4 regions of the Deinococcus yavapaiensis KR-236 genome follow, and region 2 is predicted to be linked to each of the others. Evidence: riboswitches for the same ligand, from Rfam matches in the RefSeq annotation. Region 2 holds a riboswitch; each other region holds the start of a gene.
The links. A riboswitch is a leader RNA that binds a small molecule or an ion and turns the genes downstream of it on or off. The one in region 2 is predicted to bind cyclic di-GMP.

Region 1: linked by a shared signal. The riboswitch ahead of DES52_RS17525 (LptM family lipoprotein) and the one ahead of DES52_RS19960 (glycoside hydrolase 5 family protein) in region 2 are both predicted to bind cyclic di-GMP.
Region 3: linked by a shared signal. The riboswitch ahead of DES52_RS02965 (NPCBM/NEW2 domain-containing protein) and the one ahead of DES52_RS19960 (glycoside hydrolase 5 family protein) in region 2 are both predicted to bind cyclic di-GMP.
Region 4: linked by a shared signal. The riboswitch ahead of DES52_RS04620 (glycoside hydrolase family 30 protein) and the one ahead of DES52_RS19960 (glycoside hydrolase 5 family protein) in region 2 are both predicted to bind cyclic di-GMP.

The regions. Positions count from the first base shown of each region.
Region 1 is NZ_QJSX01000016.1:4,543-9,875, forward strand. Features, by position in the region: gene DES52_RS17505 (hypothetical protein) at 17-340, shown strand; gene DES52_RS17510 (ASCH domain-containing protein) at 586-1,107, shown strand; gene DES52_RS22620 (hypothetical protein) at 1,256-1,540, opposite strand; gene DES52_RS17520 (hypothetical protein) at 2,008-2,226, shown strand; gene DES52_RS17525 (LptM family lipoprotein) at 2,356-2,940, opposite strand; cyclic di-GMP riboswitch class II at 2,944-3,026, opposite strand; gene DES52_RS23035 (cation:proton antiporter domain-containing protein) at 3,412-3,831, opposite strand; gene DES52_RS23040 (cation:proton antiporter domain-containing protein) at 3,883-4,362, opposite strand; gene pstS (phosphate ABC transporter substrate-binding protein PstS) at 4,690-5,333, opposite strand, start outside.
Region 2 is NZ_QJSX01000021.1:41,681-47,013, forward strand. Features, by position in the region: gene DES52_RS19955 (acyltransferase family protein) at 1-1,793, shown strand, start outside; gene DES52_RS19960 (glycoside hydrolase 5 family protein) at 1,817-3,604, opposite strand; cyclic di-GMP riboswitch class II at 3,662-3,745, opposite strand; gene DES52_RS19965 (HD domain-containing protein) at 3,905-4,588, opposite strand; gene DES52_RS19970 (ABC transporter ATP-binding protein) at 4,732-5,333, shown strand, end outside.
Region 3 is NZ_QJSX01000002.1:113,269-118,601, forward strand. Features, by position in the region: gene DES52_RS02965 (NPCBM/NEW2 domain-containing protein) at 1-1,765, opposite strand, end outside; cyclic di-GMP riboswitch class I at 1,777-1,851, opposite strand; gene DES52_RS02970 (exopolysaccharide biosynthesis polyprenyl glycosylphosphotransferase) at 2,101-3,552, opposite strand; gene DES52_RS02975 (NPCBM/NEW2 domain-containing protein) at 3,803-5,333, shown strand, end outside.
Region 4 is NZ_QJSX01000003.1:89,335-94,667, forward strand. Features, by position in the region: gene infC (translation initiation factor IF-3) at 1-324, shown strand, start outside; gene rpmI (50S ribosomal protein L35) at 504-704, shown strand; gene rplT (50S ribosomal protein L20) at 708-1,079, shown strand; gene DES52_RS04620 (glycoside hydrolase family 30 protein) at 1,148-2,629, opposite strand; cyclic di-GMP riboswitch class I at 2,639-2,713, opposite strand; gene DES52_RS04625 (glycosyltransferase family 2 protein) at 2,915-5,251, shown strand; gene DES52_RS04630 (acyltransferase family protein) at 5,248-5,333, shown strand, end outside.

The DNA of each region.
Region 1 (5,333 bases), on a different contig from region 2:
AGCTTATGGTGAGGAGGTGGAGGCGTTTGAGGTCGGAGAGGTCGTCATCATCGAGCGAAAGGGGCGCCCTTGGCGGCAGGACACCATCGCGACGATCAAGGACGAATTGCTCATGACGGAACGCGGTCACTGGTATGAAGTGGCAACGCGGGCGCGCATTGATTCGGGTGATGATCGCCCAAAGGATTTCTTGGTGAAGTGCACGCCCGAGCGGCTTGCGTACTTAGAGGTGCGCGCCTTCTTGAAAGCGGCCCCGACCTTGAACGTCGAAAAGTTGTCCCTCTCCACGTCAGTGGAACTGGCGAGACTTGCGAAGATCTTCCTTGAGAAGCTCACCTGACACCGTCTCAAACATGCTGGTATCGCACGAGCGTAAACGCGTGGAGGAACACGCCTCCGAAGCGAGACCACGGTAGATTTGCAGTCAGTCACCCTTCCGCGGGCATGTCACTCACGACGTTCGTGCTCGCAGCGTGTGATGAGGTCGGCGTAGAGGTGTTGGTAAACTGACTCGTACGGAACTGACGGTTCCGAGGCGCTCGACACACTCGACTTTGAGGTCATCGTGAACATCCGAGACAAAGAGTGAACGCCATTCGAGGCATCACCCTCCGCCACCCCTGGGCGTTCTGCGTCGCACGCCTCGGCAAGGACGTCGAGAATCGAAGCTGGCGACCCGAACAACAAGGCGGGAACGTCGGCATGTCCCTCGCCATTCACGGCGGCGCCCTGCCGAAAGGGGACGCTCTCGAAGAAGCAGTCGACAACGCACGTCACGTCGATCGCTGCATCCTCACCGACGACTACCTCAACGCCCGCCCGAACGACGCGAAGACTTGGTTGGAGCAACGCGAGCGCTTGACCGTGGGCGATTTCATGACGCTCGGCATTGTCGCCGTGGCTCGACTCACCGAAGTTCGAACGGACTCACCGAGCGTGTGGGCGGTCGACGGTCAGGTGCACTGGTGCTTGTCGGATGTCGTAACACTGCCGGAACCTGTGCCGCACCGTGGGGCACAAGGACTGTGGGTGTTGACGCCTGAAGCTCTTGGGGCGGTGCGGCACCTTTATAAGCAGGCGAAGACTTCAGGCGTCTTCCCGACTTGACTGCCGAGGAACCCGTGTCACCTGAGGTGCGCGTCATAGCGAGACGTACGAATGCGGCAACGGCACCCCCGCATAGAGGCGCTTCGGCAGGTAACAAGACAAGTTCAAGCGCCTCCTGAGACGGGAAGGCGCTGTTGGCAGGTCAAGGTCACCGAATGGCGAACACGCTCATGCACACGTCACAGCCACCACGAGCGTACGTGTTCGGCGAAGGCCGATCTCGCACCTCCAGCACGTACACCTCTTGCGGTGTCGCGTCATGCCCGTACTGCCGACTGCCCCACGGCACGGTGAAGCCAAGACTCGTGTTGTCGAGCATGCTGCGTTCTGCGGCCGTGACACTCCTCGAGGAGAAGGCGAAGGTCTTGACGAACTTCACTGGCGCGTTCGGGTCGTTCGGGTACGACAAGCGCGCGTTGTCCGTCGCGCGCATCGCACAACGACGAGGCCGTCTCCGTCCCGTTGCGTTTCACGGCGAGCGCTTCGCGGGAGGTGGCGTGCCTTGAGCGAACGCGGAGGACGCCAGGAGTGGCAGGAGGAGGGCGCGCATGTTGCCTCATTTCAGCATGCTCGGTCGTCATTGCCCGTCGAATTCGCCACGACGGTGACCCGCCTTCACGGCGGTGGTACCCGCGTTGTTGGACGTGCGATCGAAGCGAAAACGTGGTCGTGACGTACTGCCTCAGCACGATGGCGCGTCACGCGAACCACACGCAAGGGTGAGTCCGGCCCTCGTGTCACCTTCGTCGTGCAAGAGCCGCCGCCAAGGGCCGTGGGCATCGCGCGCTCATCTTCAAGTGAACAAGGGATACCTTTTCGTTCGTGTGGATGACTGCCATTGCACTTCAGGTGTGTAAGCACGATCGAAAACAGATCAACCTGCGCGCTTCCCATCGCCGCATGCGCTTCATCGACCGCGACGTGCAACACTTCGAGAAGACGACCTCAAACGCTGGAGGAGGTTCGCATTGCCGCATCATGTTCAAACGAGGAGCACCTGTTCCCGACGTTGGCGACGTCGTGAAGTACGCGGGTGACGCCTACCGCGTCGAACGCCTCATCAACCAAGAAACGCGCGCCTCAGACGCGATCGCGTACGCCGTACAAAGCACGATCTGAAGCAAGGCCGTTCGTCGGCCATGCGGTTGTGCCCTTCTGGAACGCGCGGAATGCGGGCAGGGGTGACAAGAGCCATGCCCCTCGGAGGAGGGGTATGGAAGGCCAACGTTGCTGAAGTGAATTAGGGAATCAATACACGACGATGGGTGTGTTCGGCAGCGCGACTTTGATTGAGTTCCACGTGACGAAAAGGCCGCCATCTGCACCGGAGGTGATGCGCGGTTCGCCGTCTTGCATCCAGCCGCTGCGATTTCCGTCGTCACCCGTGCAGGACAAGTCCGTGGGTGCGTTCGTGTCAGTGCTCGAAAACCCCTTGAGGTTGTATCCCGTCCACTGTCCTGTCTTACGCGCTTCGTAGGTGATCGTGGCGTTGATGTTGCTGGTGCGCTTGACGGTGCGCGTGATGGTTTTGATTTCACGGTCGCGGCCAACTTCGACTTCCTTATAGCAGTCGAGTTCGTAACGCACGCTCTGCTCGAACGTGAAAGTCACGTTTTGCACGTATCGTTGCGCTTGGGCGTTGTTCCAATTGAAGGCGGTTTGAACGTCGCCTTTGCCGACCCAGCCGACGCCGTTGCTGTCGACGTTCACGCTTTGCGCGGTGATGGTCGACTGGGGAAGCGTGTCGAGCGGGGTTTGTCCGCAGGCAGCCAGGGTGATGGCGGAGGTGAGGACGAGGACCGCGGAGAGGGTGCGACGCGCGCTGTTGTTCATAAGTCTCCTGAGAGCCGGTCTCACCACTTGCTCCACCCATCCGAGGTGACCGAGTTGCAGGATGAGCTTCGTTGCATCTCATGAGTTGAGAAGGTGTCAGCGAAGCTTGAAAGGGCTCACTTCGCTTGTGCGGGGCTGAGGTGAGGGTAGAAGAACGTCGCGACGCTTCTTACGTTCGCCTTGATGTTCTTACCCTAACAACATTCTACTCATAACCTTGTTACAGTCTTCTTACAACGACAGGAGCTGCGCGACTGACGAAGGCTCCCGTAAACGAACACTGCTGAACGACCAACAATGCCAACAGGCCCGCTCCTTGTCGGAAGAGCGCGCCTTCCACGAGTTTCTCGATGCACGCGCTCCTCCGAAGAACTCAGGGCCGCTCGACGAGCGAGCCGTCCGACACTCAACTCTTGCACCACGATGGAGAAGACCACCACCACGTACGTCATGACCAACAGCACGTCACGCTCACTTCCCGGCGGAAGACTCAGCGCCAACGCAAGACTGATCGCGCCACGCAAACCACCCCACGTCATCACGCGGCGCGTGAACGGGGAAAACGCGTCGCGTCGCCGCCGCAGCATTCACTAGGAGTTGCACGCTCAGCGCCCCAAGCAGCAGCGCCGTTCCGGAGAAGCGCAACACCACGACTTCCAACGCGAGCAGCACGAAGAGGAACGTATTGAGCAACGCGTCGAGCAAATGCCACAAGCACTCGAAATTCTCCCGTGAAGACAACGCCGCTGGAATGCGGTCCGTCAGCGATCCGATCAGGAAGCCCTCCGCGACGGCCGCGAGTGGCGCGAACACGCGCCACTGCTCCGCGAGCGCTGTGCACGCCAAGACCACCGCCAGTGACACCAGCACCTCCACCACTAAATCACTCACCGTTCGTAACGCCACCCCGCCAGCCGTGCCGACCGCCGCGCCGTGCGCTTCTTACGCGAAGTTGCGCGCGACATTCAACGGTGACATCCCACCCGCGTTCTCGTGCGCTCCTCCGGCGAGACTCGCGAGAACGACGAATGCCACCACGCCCACACCGTCGGTGAACAACGATTCGCCCGCCATGAGCGTCTCGATGCGTCTTGGAACGCGCGCTTGCTTCAAGATGGCCAAGACGGCCACGAGATCGGTCGGGGAGATCAACGCGCCGAACAACAACGCGTACAACCACGACACGTCGATTCCGAAGAGTCGCAGAAGCCCGAAGGTGAGCGCTCCGACGACAAAGGTGGACACGAGAGTGGAGATCAACGCGAACGACACGACAAGTCCGCGTACTTGCCACAAAGCGTGGGAGTTCATGCCGAGCGCACCTGCGAACAGCAGAAACGACAGCACGCCTTGAAACACGAAGTTCGTGAACTCGATCTCACGCACGAGCGCGATGGCTTGCCGAGCAACCGACAAGTCCAACGCGACGAGTAGAGGGTCGCGCCGCTGGCCGCGAAACCGGCGATGGTGACGCCCATGGCCGCCGGAAGGCGAAGGTAACGCGCGTTCCACCATGACATGGCGGCCGTCACGGTCACGAGGAGAGCGAGGAGGTTCAGGTCACGCATCGTGGCATGGTCGTGCACGAGGAAGCTTGTCGAGCGCGGTTGTATGAAATTTCGAACCGTGCACCCCCAACTAAGAATCGTTGTGGGTGCACGGTTCGGCCTTCGTTCGAACCTGAATCGGTGATGGCCAAGCGTTCAGGGAGGCCGCTCGGTTGAATCGGTTGGAAGCGCGCGTTGCGTCTCAGGGCAGCGGCTTGCCGTTGAACGTCAAGGTTGCGAGGAGCTTCTTAGCGCGGTTCACCACTTCGCTTGCCAGTTCACCGTAGTACAACCTGGAGTGATACTGTTGCCCTTCGCTGAGCATCCACGCGATCAAGTCGCGCGTTGCTTTCGCTTGTGTTTCCGTGCGGCCTTCGTATCCTTGCTCGCGGCGCAGCAGCACGTAAATGTAGTTGCTGATCGGGTACGCGCGGGACACCTTCGCGTACGTGATGTTCGCCGTGCCGTCCGCGGACGTCTTCGAGCCTGCCGCTGCTTCGATACTGCTTTCCGTGGGTCGCACGAAGGTCCCGGCGGCGTTTTGGATGTTCCCGAAGGTCAAGCGGTCCTTGAGGGCGCGGGACAAGCCCATGTACCCGATGGCGCCGGGAATGGCTTGCACGGCCTTGGCGGATTTGTCTTCGCTGTCGGTCGAGGCGCCGGTCGGCCAGTCGACGATGACGCCGTCGCTGAGTCGCGCGTTCCACTCGCGGGAGACTTTCGTCAGGTAGTTCGTGAAGATGGCGCTGTACCCGGAGGGGTCGGAACGATAGACGGGCGTGACCAGCAAGTTCGGGAGGGTCACGCCGCGGTTGAGGCGCGAGATGCGCTCGTCATTCCAGTATT
Region 2 (5,333 bases):
ACACGGACATTCGCGCGGGCACCTTGCTCGGACCGATCGTCGCGTTGCTGATCGTCGTGATCATCGCCGTGAGCCCGCGCTTTCCGTACGTGTACCTGCACAACGGGATGCTCGCCCCGCTGTTCGCCGCGCTGATCTACGCGCTCGCCACGAACCGAGGCGCTCTCACGGCCGCGCTGTCCGTTCCGCTGCTCGTGTTGCTCGGCGAGGCGAGCTACTCGCTGTACGTGTTCCACGCCCCCCTGTGGGACTGGCTGTACAAGTTCGCGAGCGGTGCGGGCCTTCAGACCAACGAGGGCACCAGCTTGCCGTTTCTCGCCGCGTACCTCGCCATCATCGTCGGCGTGTCCGTCTTGGCGTTTCGCTTCATCGAGATCCCGGCGCGCGACGCGCTTCGCAACCTGCTGTCCGGCAAGCCTATTCGCAGCGCTCCGAAGCCGCGTGACGCTTCCGTTCCCGCCGTTCGCTTCAATCCGCGCCGACCGGAGTTCCTCGCCGGAATCCTCGTCGGCCTCGTCGCCGCCGGAGGGTTCTTGCTGCACCCGCTGTTCGCGCGAGCCGAAAAAGTGCGAAGCTCGCTGCCGGTCGCCGCGCCGACCACCGACGAGGTCGGCGCGACCGGCAGCCTGCTCGACCCGGCTCGCCTCGCGCAAGGCGTCGAAGCCGCCGGTTGGCGTCCCGTCGGCGGGCAGTGGACCGTCAGCGACGGATCGGTCGTACAGAAGCAAACGCAAGGCTACGACCTCAACCTCGTGTCGAGCGGCGTGTACGACGCGCCGTACGTGTTTCGCGTCGCCTTCCGGCTGCTGAGCGGAAACGGGGGAGGCGTCATCTTCAACGCGCCGAACGCGGACTCCAAGAACGGCGCGCAACTCGTTCGCTACACCGACGACGGCAGCGGGATCTTCTGGGGCCGCTTCGACGCGAGCGGAAAGTTCACCGGGGACGGCTTCGCGCAGACGCTGCCGCCCGAGAAGGCGGGACGGCACGTCCTCGAACTTCGCGTGGCCGAGTCGACGTACGGCATCGTCCTCGACGGGCGTGAACTCGTCGCGAACGCGCCGCTGCGCTCGCCGTCGGGTCACATCGGCCTGCAAACCTCCGTGAGCTCCGTCGCCTTCGACTCGGCGGAAGTCGTCAAGGAAGGAATCTCCAAGGCCCAGTCCGTCGCGACTCCCGACGCCTCCGGGAAGAAGGCGCCCGCTCGGCCTGATACGTCGGCGTCGACCGAGACGCCCGGCACCTCTACCGCCGACACCTTCCGGGAGACGTTCGCCGCCGCGCCCGACAAGGCAGGCTGGTCGGTCCTCGGCGGCACGTGGGCCTTGAAGGACGGCGCGTTCGTCGAGACCACCGAGAAAGGCTTCGATCAAGTCCTGCGGCTCGACAAAGTGTTCACCGCTCCCTTCACGTTCTCGACGACCTTCCGAAACCTCACCGGAAACGGCGGCGGCGTGGTCTTCGGCGCGTCGGACAGCACGGATCGCTCTGGACGCCATCAAGTTCGCTTCAGCGACGACGGCACCGCGCTGTTCTGGGGATACTTCGACGCGAACGGCGACTTCGTCGGGCAAGGCTCGGCGAAGACGCAAGCTCCGGGAACGGCGCCTCACATCCTGCGCGTCGACACGACGCCGAAGACGTACAGCCTCGCGCTCGACGGTACGAACGTGGCACGCGACGTGCCGCTTCGAACGCCGTCGGGCCGCGTCGGCTTGCAAAGCTCGGCGGGCACCGCGCGTTTCGAAGCCGTCGAAGTCACGCCGGGCAAGGCGACCGCGTCCTCTCCTTGAAGAAGGGCGCGGTCGCCGCGACGTCAGTAAGTCGCTTTCGCCGCGCCGAGCGCGCGCGCTTCGAGCAACTCGACGGGTGAGGACGAGGCGGCGGCCATCAACCGCCACGTGCCCGACACCTCGGAACTCGTCAGCTTCATCGTGTACGGCGACTTGCCGCTCAGGCCGTAGAAGTTCAGCGTCGTTCCGTCGAGCGTAAAGGTCAAGGCGCTTCGATCGACCTTGATGCCCATCGTGCCGAGCGCCGTTCCGAGCCCCGCGTCGGAACGCGTGCGCGCCATCTCGACGTTGTTGACGAACAAGCGCCACAAGCGGTTGGACTCTTCACGCCGCACTTGAATCTCGCGTCCGCTCGTCGCGTTCACCACCCCGATGGCGAGACCGTCGCTCGTCGGTACGTTCACTTGCCGGAAGCGCAGCGAAAACGTCACCGAACCCGAGTATCGCAAGGGCGCCGTGAAGTAAGATCCGCCCGCGTCGAGATTCACGCCGGCCGGGAGGGGCGTCGTGCCGTCGATGCCGTTCACCTTACCGAGCGTCGCGCGTCCGTCGTACAGCGACACGGGCGCTTCGCCGTTCGTGCCGTACTGATTCGTGAACGCCCGCGCGAAGGACGTGCTCGCAGGACGAGGCGCGCCGTTCTCGTCGATGAGGCCGAAAGGATTGCGGTACGACGTGGGGGCGGGGTCGAACGCCGCCCACGCGATGAGCCCCTCGAAGCCGAACTTCTCGGCCCAGTACACGCTTTCCTCGACGGCTCGTTTTTGCATCTCGGGCGTGCTCGGCGTGCTGGGCCGCGTTCCGACGGGCAGATTCCACTGCACGTTCGGGACGATCATGCCGTTGTCGTCGTCGCGCGCGGGCCAGCCGAGTTCGGACAGCACGACGGGTTTGCGCTGCGTGTTGTTGTCCTGGATGTAGCGGAAGATGGTGGCGGGCACCGCGTACGGCCAAAAGCCGTTGTCCGCCCACAGGTAGCTGTTGAACGTCAAGGCGTCGGACAGTTCGTAGATGCTGCGGCTTCCCTCGGGCGCGTCCGGAAACGACTTGAAGGTGTTGTCGAACGCGGCGGAGTTGACGTACACCTGCAAGTCCGGGGCTTCCTGCCGAATCGCCGCCTTGAGCTTGCCCATCCAAGTGAGGATGCGCGTCGCGGTCGTCGCGTCCGCCCACGCTCCGAAGCCGTCGGGCTCGTTCTTGAGGTTGACGCCGCGCACGTTGGGCTTCGTGCGAAGCAGACGGACCAGCCAGCGCGTGTACGCCTCGTGGTACGGGTAATTCGATTCGAGCGTGTCCCAGTTGAATCCGCCGTGCTCGTTGGTTTCCTCTTCCATGAACAGCGTCGGCAGAACGTCGAGGCCTTCGCTGGCGGCGATGTCGATGAAGCGGCCCACCGTGGCGAGGCGCGCGTCGTTGAAGTGCCCTTGACCGTCGGTGAAGCCCAGCGTGCCGAGGTTGCGGTACTCGACGTCGTAGAAGAGGAATACGCGAACGGTGTTGATGCCGAGGTCGCGCTTCATCTGCTGCAAGTCGGCGCGGATGTCGCTCTCGGTGAGGCGGCCGTCCTCGAACTCGGGCCACCACATGGGATTCACGGCCTTGCGCGGCCAGTACATGCTGCCCTTGAGCTTGGCACCGGACGTCGTGAGGCCCGTCGCGACCACGCGCCGCGCGTTCGGCGCGGCGGTCGAGCCGTTTCCGGAGGAGGTCGAGGGGAGAGGCGTCGGAAGACGCGTGCACGAGGCGAGGATCAATGCCGTACTGAGAAGCGCGAAGACTCGGGTCGAACGGCGGCGGTGAAGTTGATGCATGAGAAGCCGATTCCCTTTCGGTTGCCTACTGGCGCGGAAGGCATAAAAAGCGAGAAGAACTGCGAGGTCGGTCGCACCACTGGCTCCCCCTGCTCGAGGTGCCCGGATTACAGAGCAGGGTTCAAAGCCTCCTGCGCGGTTTCGCGCGCGAGGAAAACGACAAGCGTTGTGTTAACACTATATGAATTGGATGTGCAATCGTGATGAGGAACATCATTTAGAATTGCTCAGAAGGTTCTATACACGTTTCTCACTTAAAGAAACGTTGCTCTCCTGAGCGACAGCCTCGCGAGAAAGAAGTCAAAGTCGTGTCGGGTCGAAGTCGCGCGACTTCACACGCGAACTTCCCGCCGCGTGCTGAAGCGCGTCCACCGTGCGGCGAAGCTCGCGAATCAGCGCGACCAAGCCACGGCGCTCCCGCACGTCCTCGTCTTGCGCGCGACGCTCGAACGTCTCGGCGAGTCGCTCGTAATACCACAGCGTGCCCGAACGTCCCGCCGTGAACCGCTCGAACACGGTCTCACCGACGTCGCTCGTCAGGAAGTCCAGCAGGATCGCCCGCACGTTGTACAGCTTGTCGGCGCCCGACACCAGAAGCGTCGAGGCGTCCTTGAGGGCCAAGCGATCCAGGTACGCCACCTTGCGCTCGGCCCACGGCGCCTTCACGCCACGCTCGTCGGGCGCCGCGTCCGTGCAACCCCACATGAGACGCGCGACCTCGTCGCCGAACGACTCCTCGATTTCGCCGGCGATGTCGAGCGCGCTGCGCCCCGTGTTCGTCGGGCCGTCCTCCAGCGCGTCGTGCAGCAGGCCCGCGATCGCCTCGTCCTCCGAACCGCCGAACTCCAGCACGAGGCTCGTCACGCCCAGCAGGTGCGCGACGTACGGCGTACCGCTGCCCTTGCGGGTCTGCACGGCATGCAGGCGCGCGGCGAACACGAGGGCCGACTCGAAGCGGGGCGACAAGGACGGGGAAGAGGTCATGCACCGACCGTACCACGACCGCCAAAGGTCGGCGTCGCCGTTCGCGCCCCGCTCGGCGCCTTCGAACGGTGAACGTGCCCGCATCCGTCTTCGACACGCCTCCAGCCCACCTGTGCGAAACTGCCTTCTCGAATGAGGTCGACATGCTGCAAGTCCTGACCGAACTCGCGCCCTACCTGCGACGCCACACTCGTCAGTACGTGATAGGCGCGGTCGCGGTCGTCCTGACCGCCTTTTTCGTCACCCTTTCTCCTCGCGTGCTCGCTCGCGCCATCGACGCGGTCCGCAGCGGCCAAGCCGACACGGCCACCTTGACACGCTTCGCCGCCACGCTCGGCGCGATCGCCCTCGGCGCGGCGTGCTTCAACTTGCTGCAACGACGGCAGATGATCGTCGCGTCACGGCAAATCGAGACGGAGTTGCGCGACGACCTGTTCACGCACCTCACCACCCTGGACCGCCGCTTCTACGACCGTTCGCGCACGGGCGACCTCATGAACCTCCTCGCGAGCGACCTCTCGACGGTGCGCGAAGTGCTGGGTCCGGGCCTCAACATGGGAAGCCGCGTGACCCTCATCGCTGTCGGCGCCCTCGTGGGGATGTTCACCTTGCAACCGTTGCTCGGAACCCTCGTCGCCGTCGCCGCGCCCGTCATGGTGAGCGCGGCGGCGTTGCTGCGCCGCCGCGTCGCGGCCCGCTTTCAAGCGTCCCAAGCGCAACTGTCCGACATCGCGGCGCGCACCCA
Region 3 (5,333 bases), on a different contig from region 2:
TGTCGTGGATGAGGATGGGGCTGGTGGCCGTGCCGCTCGAGACGTACATGCTGATGTTGTCTTCGACGAAGCTCTTGTTGGGCTCGTTGACGACTTCGTTCCACGCGATCTCGGCGTTCGGGAGTTGCTGCACGGCGTTGAACTGCACGAATTGCCGCGAGTACGCGTTGCCGTCGTAACCGCCCACGCCGTTGCTCGTACGACCGTCGATGTTCTTGGCGCGGTTGCGCATGATCTGGACGGTTTCGCCGGCCGCCGGGCTGCCGATGTACTTGCGGAAGTACATGCCGGTCGTGCCTTCCATGTAGCTGTTCTCGACGCGGACGCTGTAGAACTCCTCGAGGCTCAGGAAGCGGCCCGTCGTCCAGCCCGAGCGGTTGGGGTTGAGGCCGTAGCCGTTGACGTTGCGAACCGTGACGCGTCCGTACCAACCGTTGATGAGGTCGCCGCGTCCGCGAATGTTCGAGTTTTCGATGATGACGGGCTCGGACGTCTTGATGCTGACGGCGGGCACGGAAGGATCGAGGCTTTCCCAGTTGCCGCTGTACGTGCCGCCCTTGGAGATGACGATGGGCGCGCTGTAGACGATCGAAGGGGAAGGCGTGGGCGCCGGGGCGGGTGCAGGTGCAGGTGCAGGTGCCGGGGCGGGAGCGGGCGTAGGCGACGGCGTGACGGTCGTCGGAGCGGCCGAGCTGACCTTGGCGTTGGCCCAGTCGGCGTGGTCGTAGTCGAGGTTGTCGCCGCCGTTCGTCACGACGAGTTTCAGTTCGTTCTTGCCCGCGATGTTGAGGCTCACGGGCATGACGGGGCTGGCTCCGGTCACGAGGCCCGAGTCGAAGAGCTTGACGCCGTCGGCGAACACCTGGAAGGTCACGCTGCCGCGTCCGCTCACGTCGTCGTCCACGCCGAGGCTGGCCGTGAAGGACGCGTACTTGCCGCCGAGGTTGTACGTCACGCTGGAGTTGGCGTGCGTGCCGATCCCCTTGGCGTACTTCGCGCCGCGAATCGAGATGGGCGTACCGTCGCCCGCCGCCTGCTCGCCGTTGCTCATGTCCCGCTCGACCGGTCCCCAGCCGTTCGTGGTGGCGACAGGGGAAACGTCACTCAGGAACGCGTCCGTGACACAGCCGCGGACCATGGCGTTGGCCCAGTCGGCGTGGTCGTAGTCCATGCCGTTGCCGCCGTCGGTCACGACGAGCTTCAGCTCGTTTTTGCCCGCGACGTTCACGTTGACGTTGCGAACGGCGCTCGAGCCCGTCACGAGGCCCGAGTCGAAGAGCTTGACGCCGTCGGCGAACACTTGGAAGGCCACGCTGCCGCGCCCGCGTACTTCGTCGTCGACGCCCACGGTCGCCGTGAAGGACGTGCAGCGGCCGCCGAGGTTGTACGTCAACGAGGAGTTGGCATGTACGCCGAGGCCCTTGGTGTACTTCACGCCACGCAGTGTAATGACTGCTCCGTCGGCGGCGTTCGCCCCGCCGTTGCTCATGTCCTTCTCGAAGGGGCCGTAGCCGTTCGTCGCGCTCACGGGCGTTTGGCCGCTGAGGACGTTGTCGCCCGCCACGAATCCTTGCGCCGTCAAGAGGTTGCTCGTGTCGAGCGTCCACGCCGCGCTCGCGCTTTCGGTGGACGATTCCTCGGGAAGAGCGGGTTGCGTTTGAGGCGTGACGGGGGTCGGCGTGACGCCGCAGGCGGCGAGGGCGAGCGTGACGATGGAAAGTCCAAGGGACAGACGGAAAGAACGCGCGGAGCGGTTGGTGTGCATGTGCATCCTCTTTCGGTAGCCCAGCTGACTCGGAGAGTCCTGTGGCTTTGCGTCGCCTCCTCGCGGAGGGTTTGCCGTTTCGTGTGGACGTGGGGATCTCGAAACTGGGGCAAGTTTACTTCGTAACAATCCGGTGAGAATATGAAAAATTTGATAAAGACCGGATCATGAATTCACGAAGGATTCTCACCATCGCAAGTCGTGGCGAAGTTGCCAAGCGCTCGAGCGACGAACGAAAGAGTAAGAGGACCGCTCTTACGGTCCTCTTACAAAGAATATGAAGCCTTAAGTTTGTGATCGTGAATCACATAAAAGGCGTTAAAATTAGAAAACTGTTAGTAAGCACCTGAACTTTTTAAAACCGCGCCGACGGTTCTTGCCAGAATCACGAGATCCAACCAAAGCGAGCAGTTGTTGACGTAATACGGATCCCACCGCTCCATGCCCGCGTTGCCCGCCTCCGAACGACCCGAGACTTGCCACAATCCCGTCATGCCCGGCCGCACGCGCGTCCTGACGAGCTGAACGGAGTGCGACAAGGCCTGCACGTGGTACTCCGGCAAGGGACGCGGCCCGATCAAAGACATCTCCCCGATCAAGACGTTCACGAGTTGTGGAACCTCGTCGAGGCTGTACTTGCGCAAAATGCGCCCGATCCGCGTCACACGCGGATCGTCTTGCAACTTGTGGTTCGCTTCCCACTCAGCGCGCAACGCCGGGTTCGCCGCGAGGTGACGCTGCAGCACGCCTTCCGCGTCGGGCACCATCGTACGGAACTTCCACGTCAGGAAGGTTTTTCCGTGCAAGCCGATGCGACGCTGCAAGAAAAGAGGATGGGCGCGGTCCTCGAGCCAGATCAACAACGCCAGCACCGCGCACAGCGGCACCCACAACGGCGCCGACAGCACCGTCAACACCACGTCGAAGACGCGCTTTCCCATCAAGGACATCGGACGTTCGGACGGTCCCGACAACTCCAAGCCCAGCACCCCGCCGACATCACGGGCCTGTGCCCACAAGGCTTCCAACCCGAACAAGTCCGGAATCACGACGACACGGTGGTACTGGCTCAGCGGCCCTTCCAACAACGCGAGCATGCGCTCGCGCGCCACTCCCGGCATGGCGAGCACCGCGACGGGCGCGGTCACCGAGACGTCCGACGCCGTTCCCAACACCGGCAGTCCGTGCGTCCTCGTGCCTTGCAGCGACAAGTCGTCGTCGAACACGCCCACCGGCAAGTACCCGTACCCCGGGTATTCGCGCAACGACTGGATGACGAGCGCGCCCGTGCGCGCCCCGCCGTAAATGACGGTCGGCACTCCCCACGCCCCGTCACGCACGAGCAAGTGCTTGAGGGACGCGCGCACGAGCAGCAACAGCGGCCACGCGAACACGCACGCCACGCCGATCGTGGAAAGGGTCAGCGCGTCTTGCCGAGCGGCGAGCGCGAGGAGCACCGACAATCCCAGCGTCAAGGCGAGCAGGGTGGTCAGACGCTTGAGCTCCTCGGGCGGGCTCATGCCCCAACTCGGCAGCAAGCGCAAGCTCCACGCTCCGAGGAGCCACGCGGCGAGGACGGGAAGACCTTCGAGCGAGTACGACGTGATTCCTGTCGTCGCGTGGGAAATCGCGCCAACAACGCGCGCTGCCAACTCGAACGAACCGGCGAGCGTCACGACGTCGCTGACGGCGAGGACCATCCCGTTGTGAAAGCGTTGTCGACGGTAGATCGCGCTGACTTTGAGAGTTGACGGCTTCGATCCTTTGTTGCGCCACAGTATCTGCATTTCGGTTGCTCCCGGCATCTTGCTTGGGCGGTACTGCTCGAACCGCGCCTCATGCTGCGTCCCGCGTCGTTACGAGAACGCAAAATCGCGCGTTTTTTCCTCATTTTGGTTTTCGTGTTCGTTGAAATTCGTCCGGGCGACGTCTCCTCGACCTCGCTGCAACGATGCATTTACGCGCCGCCGTCAACACTGGGCGAAACCCTCCATACGCGGGTCAAGGTCGCATCGCGCCCGCTCGAAAGGAAGCCCTATGTTGTTCAAACGTCGCCCCGTCTTGCTGCTTTCGTGTTCTCTCGCCGTCCTGAGCGCCTGCTCCTCACCTCCGACTTCCACCCCGTCAGGCGGCGTCAATCCGTACGCGGGCGGCCAAAGCCACCCTTGGAGCGATCCCGCCGCCCCGAACGCCGCCGATCCGTACGCGAACGGTCGAAGCTACCCGTGGGCGTCGCCGCGCGTGAACACGTCGTCGAGCGTCGTGCGAGCTCAACAAACGACGGGCAGCACCGATTCCTTCCTCAGCGACCTCGGCTGGACGGCGGCGACGAACGCGTGGGGTCCCGTCGAGAAGGACAAGAGCAACGGCGAATGGCAAGAAAGCGACGGCCGCGTCATCTCCATTCGCGGTCAGACCTTCGCCAAGGGCCTTGGCACGCACGCCAACTCCAGCGTCACCTACAACGTCAGCGGCCAGTGCACGGCGTTCACGGCGACGCTCGGCGTCGACGACGAAGTGTCGGGACGCGGCAAAGTCGTGTACCAAGTGTTCGGCGACGGCGTCAAACTCTACGAGTCGGCTGCCCTTACGGGAACGAGCGCCCCTTTACCGATCACCGTAAATATCACCGGCAAGAACGAGCTGAAGCTCGTGGTGACCGATGGCGGCGACGGCATCGACTACGACCACGCCGACTGGGCCGCCGCGAAAGTGACGTGCACGGCGAGCGCTCCCACGAGCGACTCCTTTGTGAGCGACCTCGGCTGGACGGCGGCGACGAACGCGTGGGGTCCCGTCGAGAAGGACAAGAGCAACGGCGAGCAGGCGACGGGCGACGGCCGCGCGATCTCCATTCGCGGTCAGACCTTCACCAAGGGCCTCGGCACGCACGCCAACTCCAGCGTCACCTACAACCTCGCCGGTCGGTGCACGACGTTCACGGCGACGCTGGGCCTCGACGACGAAGTGTCGGGACGCGGCAAGGTCGTGTATCAAGTGTTCGGCGACGGCGTCAAGCTCTACGAGTCGGCCGCCCTCACGGGCGCGAGCGCGCCCTTGCCGATCACCGTGAACGTCACGGGGAAGAACGAGTTGAAGCTCGTGGTGACGGACGGCGGGGACGGCATCGATTACGATCACGCCGACTGGGCCAACGCCAAGGTTCTGTGCGGATCGACCACGCCGCCCCCGCCACCTCCGGGAACGCCCGCGCTGAGCATCGAGAATCCGGACGTCGTGCCGTTCAACGACCGCTTCGTGTTCAGCCGCATCGGCTCGCTCACGAGCCCGCCGTCCAACCGAGTGCACGACCGCGCGACGGTCGTGCTGCGCAACACCGGCAACGCCTCCCTCAACATCACCGACCTCACCTTGACGGACACGTGGGCCTTCGATCCCCGGCCGACCTTGCCGATCAGCCTCGCGCCCGGCGCCACCTTGAACGTGCCGCTTCGCTTCACCGCCGACTTCGCCACGAACACCTACCGCCACAGCGGCACGCTCACAATCACCAGCAACGACGCGGCCGCTCCGACGCGCACGGTGCAACTCGAAGGCGTGTGGCAAT
Region 4 (5,333 bases), on a different contig from region 2:
AAGTCGATCAAGTTCCGCGTCAAGATCGACGACAACGACTTCACCACGAAGACCAACCACGTGCGCCGCTTCCTGGAAGAAGGCCACAAGGTCAAGGTCACGATCATGTTCCGCGGTCGCGAGCGTACGCACCCCGAACTCGGCGAGAAGATTCTCCACCGCGTCGCCGACACGCTCGCCGATATCGGCACGCCCGAAAGCAACCCGAGCATGATGGGCATGGACATGAACATGATCATGGCTCCCAAGCCTGGCGTGGTCAAAAAGTCCGAAAAGCGCCCGGACGATCAACTCGATCAGCAACCCCCGGCGGCGAGCGCGTAACCCGGCGACGAAACAGGAGAGGCGCTTGCCTCTCCTGTTCGTTTGCCGTACACTGTCAAGGCTGCCTTTCAGGGAGCACAAGCAGAGCTCAGGCGATCAACGCTGCCGTCTCGAAACGACACGGCGCGGCCTGACTCTCAGGCGACGGCCGTCAGTGTCGTTCGTCTCCAAGGAGCAACATGCCGAAGCAAAAGACCAAGAAGAGCGCCAAGCGCCGAATCAAGATCACGGCGACCGGTAAGGTCATGGCGTTCAAGAGTGGCAAACGCCACCAGAACACCGGGAAGTCCGGCGACGATATTCGCGGCAAGGGCAAGGGCTTCGTCCTGGCCAAGAGCGAGTGGGCACGCATGAAGGCCATGCTGCCGGGAGGGAAATAAACCATGCCACGCGCAAAGACCGGCATCGTTCGTCGCCGCCGTCACAAGAAGGTCCTCAAGCGCGCCAAGGGCTTCTGGGGTTCGCGTTCCAAGCAGTACAAGAACGCCTTCCAGACGCTTCTCAACGCCGCCACGTACGAGTACCGCGACCGTCGCAACAAGAAGCGTGACTTCCGCCGCCTGTGGATTCAGCGCATCAACGCGGGCGCGCGTCTGCACGGCATGAACTACTCGACGTTCATGCACGGACTGAAGCTCTCGGGCGTCGGCTTGGACCGCAAGGTGCTTGCCGACATCGCCGCGCGCGAACCGCAAGCCTTCGCGGCCCTCGTGGAAGCGTCGAAGAACGCTCGCACGAATAACGTTCAAGCGTAAGCCCCCGAAGAATTCACGAAGAGAGAAGCGCTCCCCGATCGGGGAGCGCTTCTCTCTTCGTGGGTCCGTTACAAGGGCGCCCAGGTGAAGGTCGCCACGGCACCCGGCACGAGCATCACCGTGAAGGACTTGCCCGCTTCGCGTACTTTCACGCTGCGACTTTCGCTCGCGCCGTTCAACACGATCAAGGCGCGCGTGCCGTTGGGGTTGCGGAAGGCGACGCTTTGGACGTTGCCGACTCCGAAGGTCGTGGAGGCGACGCGCCGCGCGCCGGGCGAAACGAACTTGGCGGCGTGTCCGAGCGCGTAGTACTCGACGTTGTACCGAATGGCGCTTCCGTCGCTCGGAATGGTGACGACGCCTCGGCAGTTCCCGCAACCGCCGTTCGTGGGACCGCCGACGTCGTCGAGCGCGAGGTTCCACAGCAACACCGTCTTCGCCCAGTTTCTCGTCGCGCCGATCACGAGGTTCTCGACGTTCCACTTCAGATTGTCTCCGAAGTTCGTGGCCCACCCGCCGCCCGAGCATTCCGTGAAGTACACGTCCTTCGTGGGCCACGCGGCTTGCACGGTCGACTGGGCGCTCACGTCGCCCGCGTAGCAGTGAAAGGCGCTTCCGGCGAGGTAACTCGAGGCGGCCGCGTCGCTCAGCAACGTTTGGGCGTAGCTCGGCTCGTCCCAGTTGTGATCCCAACCGAGAAGCTTCGTTTGCAAGCCCGCCGCTTGGAAGGTCGGCCCGAGGTGCTGTCCCACGAAGCGTGCGGCGTCCGAAGCTTCGAAGCGCATCGACGGGTACGCGGTCGTCTCGTGGTGCGGTTCGTTTTGTAACGTCACCGCGTCGATCGGCACGCCCGACGCTTCGTAGGCGCGCACGAACTTCAGGAAGTAACGCGCGTACGCGTCGTACGTTTCAGGCTTCAAGCTGCCGCCGCTCAACGTGCCGCTCGTCTTCATCCAAGCGGGCGCGCTCCACGGGGACGCCATGAAGCGCACGCGCGCACTGACCGCGCGAATCGCGCGGGCCGTCGGCAGTACGTCCTGCTCGTCGCGGGCCACCGAGAAGTTCGCCAGCGTCTCGTCCGTTTGGCCGGCGGGCACGTCGTCGTAGGTGTAACTGCCGAGCGCGAAGTCCGACGCGCCCATGGGCACGCGCAGGTAACTGAGGCCGATGCCGAGCGCTGGATCGAAAAGCTTGCGCAAGACCTCCGAGCGTCGCGTGGCGTCGAGCTTCGAGTTGAGAAGCCACGCGCTCGACTCGGTGAGCGCCGCGCCGAAGCCCGCGATCTCCTGGTAGGTCCGCGTCGTGTCGACGTCGATGGTGTACGTGGTGCTTCCTGCGTCCGCTCGGAAGCTCAAGTCGCTTTGCCGGGCGAGCAGATTCTTCGCGTCGGCGGTCGTCAGTACCATTTGCGCCGCGGGCGCGGTGGTTTTCGTGCCTCCACCCAGCGCTTGCAGATCCGACGACGTCGCGTCGAGCGTCGAAAGTGGCGCTCCGCACGCGGAAAGCAGAAGGGTGAGCCCGATGAACAAGCGTGTCGGTACGTGCTTCATGGTCCTCGTTTCGGTAACCCGGCCGACTTCGAGAGTCCCGTGGCTTTGCGTCTCTTCCTCGCGGAAGGTTTGCCGTTTCGTTCGAGAGCTTCGGCGCCTGAACCGCTCTATTTTAGTGTGAAACTGCTGAGGTGTGAGTGAAAAACTGCAGATGTGGATAGAAGGCCGACCTTCTATTCGCCGTCACGACTCTTGTCTCCTTCTTTTTCTATGAAGACGCCCCCCTGATCGACCCAGCAAATATCGGGCGTCGAACCTTACGCTCGGGATTGCCGGAGTAGAGCCATGCAGCAAACCCCCCTCGATTCCCAAGTACCTCGACTGCCGCTCAGCACGCAACCGACGGTGTTCCTTGTCGAACCGGACGATCACCGTGCAGGAGAACTCGTCTTGGAACTCGTCGGTCACGGGTATGAAGTCGTCACGGCTCCTTCCGATGACGGCGCGCTTCCCTTGCTGCGAGAAGTGCAACCCGACATCCTCATTACCGCGTCCACGTCCGAGCACATAGACAGCGTGCGCTTCATTCAGCAAGTGCGCTCCGACTCGACGCTCGAAGACCTCCCCATCATCGTCTTGACGCACAAGGAAAGCATGCGCGACGTCATCGACTCGCTCGAGGCGGGCGCCGACGACTTCGTTTCGAGGCCGGTGAACGCCGAGGAACTGCACGCCCGCATTCGCGCCAAACTCGCGCGTCCGCCCACGCCACGCTCGCGCGTCGCGCGCAACCGCCGAACCGGCCTGCTGACCACCACGACCTTCGAAGGTGCCATGACCCGTGAAATGGAGCGCGCCGTCATCACGGGGCACTCCTTGTGTGTCGCAGAAATCCGAATCGAGGAGCTCGTCCGCCTGCGCGACCGATACGGCTCGGAGCTCGACGCGTCGGTCGCTCGTCAAATGACGGCGTTGCTGCGAGACCATCTGCGCCGCCTCGACGTCGTGACGCACGATTCCAGCGGCACGTTCACGGTGCTGATGCCCGAAACGCAGCCCGACGAAGCGATGGAGCGCGCTCGGAAAGCCGCCGCGAGAATCGTGTCGCATACCTTCACGATCCACGGCGACCGCCTGCGCCTCACCCCCTCCATCGGCGTCACCCTCTACCGTCGAGGCACGGACGCGGCGACACTTCGCGCGCAGGCGAGAACCGCGCTGGAATACTCGGCGTCCCACCTCGATCTGCTGCCCGTCTTGTACGACCCCGCCGTTCACGGACGCGCGCGTGTGCAAAAGCGCAAGTTCGCGGCGGACTTGCGCGAAACGCTTCGGCTGCCCGTCCAGATCCTCGTCGTCGGGCTCGCCCTCATAGGCGTGCCCTTCCTGATCTACTGCGGCCTCGCCCTCGCCGGATTCGATGTCACGCCCTACGTCTACATCCTCGTCGTGGTCGCGCTGCTCCTCACGGCGGCCCTGATTCTCGTGGAAGGCTTCTTGGCCTTCGACCCCATCCAGCCGCCTCAGCAGCCTGGCGCGCCTGCCCCACCCGCGAGCGCCATCATCGCCGCGTACCTTCCGAACGAGGCGGCGACCGTCCAAGAGACGATCGAAGCGTTCCTTCGCGTCGACTACCCGGCGGGTTTGCAAGTTATCTTGGCGTACAACACGCCGCGCGACCTGCCCATCGAAGCGACGCTTCGTGACCTCGCTCGGCGTGACCGCCGCTTCGTGCCGTTGCGCGTCGAAGGCAGTACGTCCAAAGCGCAAAACGTGAACGCCGCCCTCGCGCACGTCACGGGCGAGTTCACCGCCGTGTACGACGCCGACCACCACCCCGACCCGGACTGCTTCGAACGCGCGTGGCGTTGGCTGTCGAACGGTTGGGATGTCGTGCAAGGCCACTGCTTCATTCGTAACGGCGACGAAAGCTGGGTGTCGCGAATGGTCGCCGTGGAATTCGAAAGCATCTACGCCGTGTCGCATCCCGGTCGGGCGCGCATGCACGACTTCGGCATTTTCGGCGGTTCCAACGGCTTTTGGAAAACCTCGCTGCTGCGCCTCATTCGCATGCGCGGCTCGATGCTCACCGAGGACATCGACTCGGCGCTGCGCACCGTCGAGGCGGGGTACAAGATCGGGTCCGATCCGTTCCTCGTGTCGCGCGAACTCGCGCCCACGACCCTGAAGGCGCTCACGAACCAGCGGCTGCGCTGGGCGCAAGGATGGTTCCAAGTGTCGCTGATGCACACCTTGCGCGCCTTGCTGTCCAAGAATCTTTCTTGGCGACAAAAACTCGGCTTCGTGCACCTGCTCGCGTGGCGCGAGTTCTACCCGATCTTGTCGCTGCAGATCTTTCCAATCGTGCTGTTTTGGCTGTACGGCCCGACCGCGCGCTCCGTGGACTGGTTCGTGCCGATCTTCGTGCTCACGAGCTTGTTCACCCTCAGCGTCGGCCCGTGGCAAGCGTTGTTCGCCTACCTACGCGCCGAACCGCAAATTCGCCGCCGCGCCTCGTGGTTCTGGTTCTACCTCTTCGTGTCGAGCGTGTTCTACACGCCGTACAAGAACTTGCTCGCCGTCGTCGCGCAACTCAAAGAGCTGCGTCACGAGCGCGCCTGGAAAGTCACGCCGCGCACGACCAAGAGCCCGAGCGACTCAGGCGGGGGAGACGCCAAATGACGCAAGCTCCGCGCGCCTCCGCTCGATACGAGGAACTCGAAGCGTACCGCGGTGTGGCCGCCCTGCTCGTCGTGCTGTTCCA